DNA from 3 places in the Streptomyces sp. NPDC045021 genome. Region 1 is predicted to be linked to each of the others. Evidence: riboswitches for the same ligand, from Rfam matches in the RefSeq annotation. Region 1 holds a riboswitch; each other region holds the start of a gene.
The links. A riboswitch is a leader RNA that binds a small molecule or an ion and turns the genes downstream of it on or off. The one in region 1 is predicted to bind cyclic di-AMP.
Positions count from the first base shown of each region.

Region 2: another riboswitch for cyclic di-AMP. It lies ahead of AC07DC_RS24980 (M23 family metallopeptidase); the one in region 1 lies ahead of AC07DC_RS20515 (C40 family peptidase).
Region 3: another riboswitch for cyclic di-AMP. It lies ahead of AC07DC_RS17690 (M23 family metallopeptidase); the one in region 1 lies ahead of AC07DC_RS20515 (C40 family peptidase).

Region 1 covers NZ_JBWKIQ010000006.1:280,254-282,510, reverse strand. Annotated here, with positions in the region: gene AC07DC_RS20520 (C40 family peptidase) at 1-643, shown strand, start outside; cyclic di-AMP (ydaO/yuaA leader) riboswitch at 782-946, shown strand; gene AC07DC_RS20515 (C40 family peptidase) at 945-1,997, shown strand; gene AC07DC_RS20510 (DUF4129 domain-containing protein) at 2,002-2,257, shown strand, end outside.
Region 2 covers NZ_JBWKIQ010000008.1:332,597-334,853, reverse strand. Annotated here, with positions in the region: gene AC07DC_RS24985 (M16 family metallopeptidase) at 1-972, shown strand, start outside; cyclic di-AMP (ydaO/yuaA leader) riboswitch at 1,230-1,386, shown strand; gene AC07DC_RS24980 (M23 family metallopeptidase) at 1,402-2,232, shown strand.
Region 3 covers NZ_JBWKIQ010000005.1:208,196-210,452, forward strand. Annotated here, with positions in the region: gene AC07DC_RS17685 (cupin domain-containing protein) at 1-276, shown strand, start outside; gene AC07DC_RS17690 (M23 family metallopeptidase) at 413-1,369, opposite strand; cyclic di-AMP (ydaO/yuaA leader) riboswitch at 1,375-1,552, opposite strand; gene AC07DC_RS17695 (N-acetyltransferase family protein) at 1,874-2,257, opposite strand, start outside.

The sequences.
Region 1 (2,257 bases):
CACCGAGGCGGTGAAGAGCCTCGACGCGCTGAACGCCTCCCGGGCGAAGCTGGAGACGGAGAAGCAGACCGTCAAGGAGAAGCTGGCGGCGGCGCAGACGCTCCTCAACACCCTCACCACGCAGGAGAAGGCCCGGCTGGCGGCGCTGGCGGCCAAGAAGGCGGAGGAGGACCGCAAGCGCGCCGCGGCGATCGCCGCCAAGGAGAAGGCTGCCCGGGAGGCCGCCGCCAAGGAGGCCGCGAAGACCGGGACCGGGACCGGCACCGGCGGTACCGGTTCCCACACCAGCACGTCGTCGAAGGGGGCGAAGGCCGTCGCCTTCGCCCGCCGGCAGCTCGGCCTGCCGTACGTGTGGGGCGCGACGGGTCCGAGCTCGTACGACTGCTCAGGGCTCACCCAGGCGGCCTGGAAGGCGGCCGGCATCGACATCCCGCGCACCACCTGGGACCAGGTGAAGGTCGGCGAGCGCGTCTCGACGTCGGATCTGCAGCCCGGGGATCTGGTCTTCTTCTACGACGACATCAGCCATGTCGGCCTCTACATAGGCGACGGCAACATGATCCACGCGCCACACACCGGCACGGTCGTCAAGATCGCACCGATCACCCAAATGCCCATTTACGGGGCTTCGCGCCCGTCCTGAACCCCGCTCGACGGTCACAATAGGTAAGGTATCGAAGCGATTTCGCTCACCTTCCGAGCGAAACTTCCCAAGAGTCGCTCAAGTTGACTACGGTGGCCCGCTAGGCAGCTCGTTCCCAAGCCGGTGCAGAGCCGACGCGAGCTGCCTCCGCTGAATCCGACCGCGAGGCCGGAACCGGGGACCCACACGCAAGACTTGGGGTGAATCGGGGCGAACGTCCGCACACCGGACGCCAGCACCGTAGGGCAGCCTTCCAGAGCCCGAACCCGTCAGCTAACCCGGTAAGCGGTCCACGGAAGGAATGTCTGCCTTGGCGTCGCATCGCAAACCGCGTCCCCGAATACTCTCCTCCACCGGCCCCCGCGCCGTGGTGGGACTGACGACGGTGGCGCTGGCCACTGTGACGCTGCTGAGCGAGTCCGCGAGCGCGGCGCCCGCGAAGCCCTCCATCACGGAGGTCAAGGCGCAGGTCGACGACCTTCGTGAGAAGGCCGAAGCCGCCACGGAGCACGTCAACGCGGCGAAGGAGAAGACCGACCAGCAGCGCGCGAAGGCCGATCTGCTGCTCGCCGAGGTCGCCAAGAAGACCCAGAAGCTGAACGAAGCGCGGGAGACCCTGGGCCAGTTCGCCGCCGCCCAGTACCGCGAAGGCGGCGTCGACCAGACCACCGCCCTGCTGCTCTCCGACAATCCGGACAAGTTCCTGGAGCAGTCCCACCTCGTGGACCGCATGTCGGCCACGCAGGAAGCGGCCATCAAGGAGTTCCGCACCCAGCAGGCGGCATCGACGGCCGAGCGCGCCAAGGCCGCCGCGAGCGTCGCGGACCTGACCGCCGCGCAGACCAAGCTGGCCGAGGAGAAGAAGAACGCCCAGGCCAAGCTCGCCGACGCGCAGAAGCTGCTCAACAGCCTCACCGCCGAGGACCGCAAGAAGGTCGCGGCGCTGGACACCCAGCAGTCCGGCAGCGCCGACAGCGCGTCCTACACGTACAACGGCCCCGCAAGCGGCCGCGCCGCGCAGGCCATCGCCTTCGCCCTCGCCGCGCGCGGCAAGCCGTACGTCTCCGGCGCCACCGGCCCGAACTCGTACGACTGCTCCGGCCTCACCCAGGCCGCGTATCGCTCGGCCGGCATCAGCATCAGCCGTACCACGTACACCCAGATCAACGACGGCACGCGCGTCTCGCAGTCCGAGCTGCGCCCCGGCGACCTGGTCTTCTTCTACTCCGGCATCAGCCACGTCGCCATCTACCTGGGCAACGGCAACATCGTGCACGCCCCGCACCCCGGTGGCGTCGTCGAGGTCGGCAAGATGAGCTGGATGCCGTTCGCCGGCGCTGTGCGTCTCGCCTGACACCTTGGCCCGGATCACCGGTCGGCCGGTTCTCCTCGCCACCGCCGCTGTCGGCGGTCTGGCCCTCGCGGCCGGTGCGCTGCGAGCGGGAGGCGGCCGGTCGGTGCTCGACCCGCCGGACAGCTCCGGCCCGCTCTCGTACCACGGCGGGTACCTCCTGCTGCTGGCCCTGGCGTGCGTGGCGGGCGGCGCGTTGCTCGCCGCCCGCTACCGCCGGGCGGTGCAGCACACCGACAGCCCGGACCCGGTGGCGGAACGGC
Region 2 (2,257 bases), on a different contig from region 1:
GTCGAGCGGCTCGTCAACAACCGGCTCGACGAGATCCCGCACGAGCTGGCCAACCCGGCCCGCCGCGCCTCCATGGCGCTCTCCGCGGAGCTGTTCCCCGCGAACCTGCGCTGCTCCCGCCCCCGCCAGGGCACGGAGGAGACGGTGGCGAGGATCGACGCCGCGGCCGTCCGGGCGTTCTACGACGCGCATGTGCGTCCCGCCACCACCACGGCGGTCGTCGTCGGCGATCTGACCGGCATCGACCTGGCCGCGCTGCTGGACGAGACGCTCGGCGAGTGGACCGGCTCGACCGCGGAGCCCCGCCCGCTGCCGCAGATCACCTCGGACGACACCGCGCGCGTGGTGATCGTGGACCGGCCCGGCGCGGTGCAGACCCAGCTGCTGATCGGCCGTACCGGATCCGACCGCCACGACCCGGTCTGGGCGGCACAGGTGCTCGGCACGTACTGCCTGGGCGGCACCCTGACCTCCCGTCTGGACCGGGTGCTGCGCGAGGAGAAGGGCTACACGTACGGCGTGCGGGCCTTCGGCCAGGTGCTGCTGTCCACCCCGGAGGGAACCGGCGCCTCACTGCTCGCCATCAGCGGCTCGGTGGCCACCGAGGTCACCGGACCCGCGCTGGCCGACGCCTGGCAGGTCGTCCGCACGCTGGCGGCCGAGGGGCTCACGGACGAGGAGCGCGACGTCGCGGTGCAGAACCTCGTCGGCGTGGCGCCGCTGCGCTACGAGACGGCGGCGGCCGTCGCCGGCACGCTCGCCGACCAGGTCGAGCAGTTCCTGCCGGACGACTTCCAGGCCCAGATGTACGCGCGGCTGGCGCGGACCGGCACCGTGGAGGCGACCGCCGCGGTGGTCAGCGCCTTCCCGCTGGACCGCATGGTCGTCGTCCTGGTGGGCGACGCCTCGGTGATCGAGGGGCCCGTCACGGAGCTGGGAATCGGCTCGGTGAAGGTCATCGCGCACGGCTGACCGGCTGCCATCGGGCAGCCGTCCCCCCTCCCGGGGACGGTCGGACGACCCTTTCGCGGGCGCCGACCGGATGCGCGGCGGAACCCTGGCGCACCCCTTGGGGCGCCGGGGTTCCGGGCGTTTTGGATCTCTATACGCCCGGAACGACCCTGTGTGGCGAACGCAACATATCGCCCGTTCTGTTTGCCGTAACCGACGCGGTCCGATTAGCGTCCACCCCTGCTGCTCGTCACCATCCGCCGCGTCCAGCGGCAACCGGGCAGTGATCGCCGAGTCCCCGTCAGGCGCGAGCCTGGGGAGCCGGGGACCCACGTCCCTGGGGTGAATCGGGCCGTCCTCACCACGAGGCAGCCCGTAGGAGACCTTCCTGCTCCGAACCCGTCAGCTAACCCGGTAGGCGAGAAGGAAGGAAAGGATCTCGCCGCACCCATGGCGTTCACTGTTCTGCCCGCGCCCAGCGGGAAGCACCGCCGTCCCCGTCGTGCCGTCCTCCGCACCGGGACCACCCTGGCCGGCGTCGCGGTCCTGACCGCCGCCGGCACCTTCGGCGCCACCGCGGCCACCGCGCTCTCCACGGACCGCGCCGTCGCTCCCAAGGCCATCGAGGACACCGCGTTCGCGCGCGCCGTCGACGCCTCGGACACCCTCCCCAGCTCCCTCGCCGCCCAGGCCGCCGCCCAGCACAAGGCGGCCGACGAGACCAAGCGGAAGGCCGACCAGGCCAAGCGCGTGGCAGCGGCGGCCGAGGCCGCCAAGAAGAAGGCCGCGGCCGAGGCGAAGATCAAGGCGGAGCGCGAGGCCGAGGCCCGTGCCGCCGCCCGCGCCGCCCGCGCCGAGGCGGAGCGCAAGAGGCTCAACTCCTTCGTGCTGCCCGTCAACAGCGCCATCGGCACCGGGTACAAGGTCCCCGGTTCCATGTGGGCCTCCGGCTACCACACCGGAGTCGACTTCACCGCGTCCACCGGCACCCCGGTCCACGCCGTGGGCGCCGGCACCGTCGTCACCGCCGGCTTCGACTCGGCGTACGGCAACAACGTCGTGATCCGGCACAACGACGGCATCTACACGCTGTGCGCCCACATGTCCTCGCTCAGCGTGTCGGTCGGCCAGACCGTCACCACCGGCGAGCAGATCGGCCTGTCCGGCGCGACCGGCAACGTCACCGGCCCGCACGTGCACTTCGAGGCCCGCACCACGCCCGACTACGGCTCGGACATCGACCCGGTGGCGTACCTCCGCTCGCACGGCGTCTCCATCTGATCCATCCGATCCGTCCGAGATCAGC
Region 3 (2,257 bases), on a different contig from region 1:
ACCACCGAGATCGGCCCCGGCGTCCTGCTGCGCGAGCTGCCCGGCCCGGCCCCGTTCAGCTTCTGGGTGGTGGACTTCGCACCCGGCTCCCGGTGGCCCGGCGTCGATGTCCACGAGACGGTCGGGGAGGGTTACTACGTGGCCGAGGGCGAGGTCATCGAGGGCGACCTACGCCATGGCCCCGGCACCTACGTCCTGCTCGAACAGGGCTCCAGCCACCAGCCGCGTTCCGAGACCGGGGCGCGGGTGTTCGGCTACAACCACCCCGCCGGCTGACCCGGCGCCGTCGGCGGCGTGCCGCGGAACGCGGAAATGCCCGCCCGGTCCTGGGGTCAGGTCCAGGATCGGGCGGGCACTCCGGGTCTCACGGGGTCGCGGGATCACACGGATCGCACGCGGGTCGCGGGACGGATCAGACGGTCACGCCGTGCTCGTTCAGGTACGCGACCGGGTCGATGTCCGAGCCGTAGTCGGGGCCGGTGCGGATCTCGAAGTGCAGGTGCGGGCCGGTCACGTTGCCGGTCGCGCCGGACAGGCCGATCTGCTGGCCCTCGGTGACGGTCTCGCCGGCCGAGACGGACAGCGAGGACAGGTGCGCGTACTGCGAGTACTTGCCGTCGCTGTGCCGGATGACGACCTGGTTGCCGTAGGCGCCACCGTCGCCCGCGGACACGACGGTGCCGGCGGCGATCGCCTTCACCGTGGTGCCGGTCGGCACGACGAAGTCCACACCGGTGTGGTAACCGCTGGACCAGCTGGAACCGGCCTGGTGGTACGGGGTGCCGATGCTGGCGCCCGAGACCGGCAGGGTGTAACCGGAGGAGGAGCTCGCCGCGGCGGGGGCCTTGGTGGCGGAGGACGAGGACTTCGCAGCCGAGTCGCTCTTGGCCGGGGCCTTCTTGGCCTGCGCGGAGGAGGACTTCGCGGACGACTTCGGCGCCGGGTGCGAGGACGGCGCGGAGTGCGACGGGGCGGCCTTGGCGCCGAGGGCCAGGGTCTGGCCGGGGAAGATCAGGTCCGGGTTGCCACCGACGGTCTCCTTGTTGTCGGTGTACAGCTTCTGCCAACCACCGCTGACGTGGTGCACGTCGGCGATCTTCGACAGGCTGTCACCGTGGACCACCTTGTAGGAGGCGTCGTGGCCCTTCGCGGGAGCGGCCTTGGCCGGAGCGGCCTTGGCGGCGGGCTGTGCGGCGTGCGCCGGGGTGGTGGTGGCGGCGTTCGCGGCGGCTACGTGCGTGTCGGCCGCGAAGGCGTTCGACGACATGGCCAGCGGAAGTGCGAGAGCGGCGCCACCGGTACCGGCCGCGACGCAGATCTTGGTGAGCCGGTTCATACGGCCACGACGGTGCTTTCCCTTTGCGGGCATGAAGGAGTTCCTCTCCTACGCCGGCGAGGTGAGCTGTCGGGTTCGGGCCGGAGATGCCCGGTCGCGGCATGCGCCATTACGGCGCGACGCATTGCGACTTCACCCCAAGCCATTCCCGATCTTCGGGAACGGCACTTACCTGGGTCCCCCGCTCCTGCCGTAGAAGTTTGGTGTTCAAGACACCGGGCAGCGGCAGGACTAGGCGTTCCACCCGGTGGGATCCTGCGAGCACTCGACCCGCAGGAGAGCGAAGCTAAACGAACTCCCGACGGCTGGGCAACAATCCGGAATGAGCCGCATATCACGTCGCGAGTTACCCGCGCATTTCCGTGACCCTATGTCGGCAGGTCCGGTCTGTGCGTATGCGATTCCTTCACGTTCGGTGAGTCCGCACATGGAAAGCGTCACAAAATGCCGATGTGGTGAACGCACCGTGGACAAGTCGGCAGCGCTGCGTATCACACGCGTGAGCCCGCTCACTCGGCGGGCCGGGTGTGAGCGCCGTCACATGGCGGGATGCGCCGACGCCTGTCCCTGGGACTGTCCCGCGGACGGTCCTGGAGCCTGCCCCGGGCGGATCCGGGGGTCCAGGACGCGGCTGAGGCGGTAGGCGGCGACCCGGAAGCCCACCGCCGGCCAGTGACCGGCCGCCAGCGGCGAGGCGGAGTGCCAGCGCGCGCCGATGTGCCGGTACTCGTGGTCGTACGCCCACGCCACCGCGGTGGCCAGCAGGATCCGGCTGACGCCCTCGCCCCGCGCGGACGGCTCGACGTACGCCTCGGCCAGTTCCACGCAGGCGTCGGGGGTGACCGGGCCGGCCGGGGACGGGGCGAGCAGGACCATGCCGATCTCCTCGCCGCCGCGGGCGGCGATCCAGGCCGCGCAGCG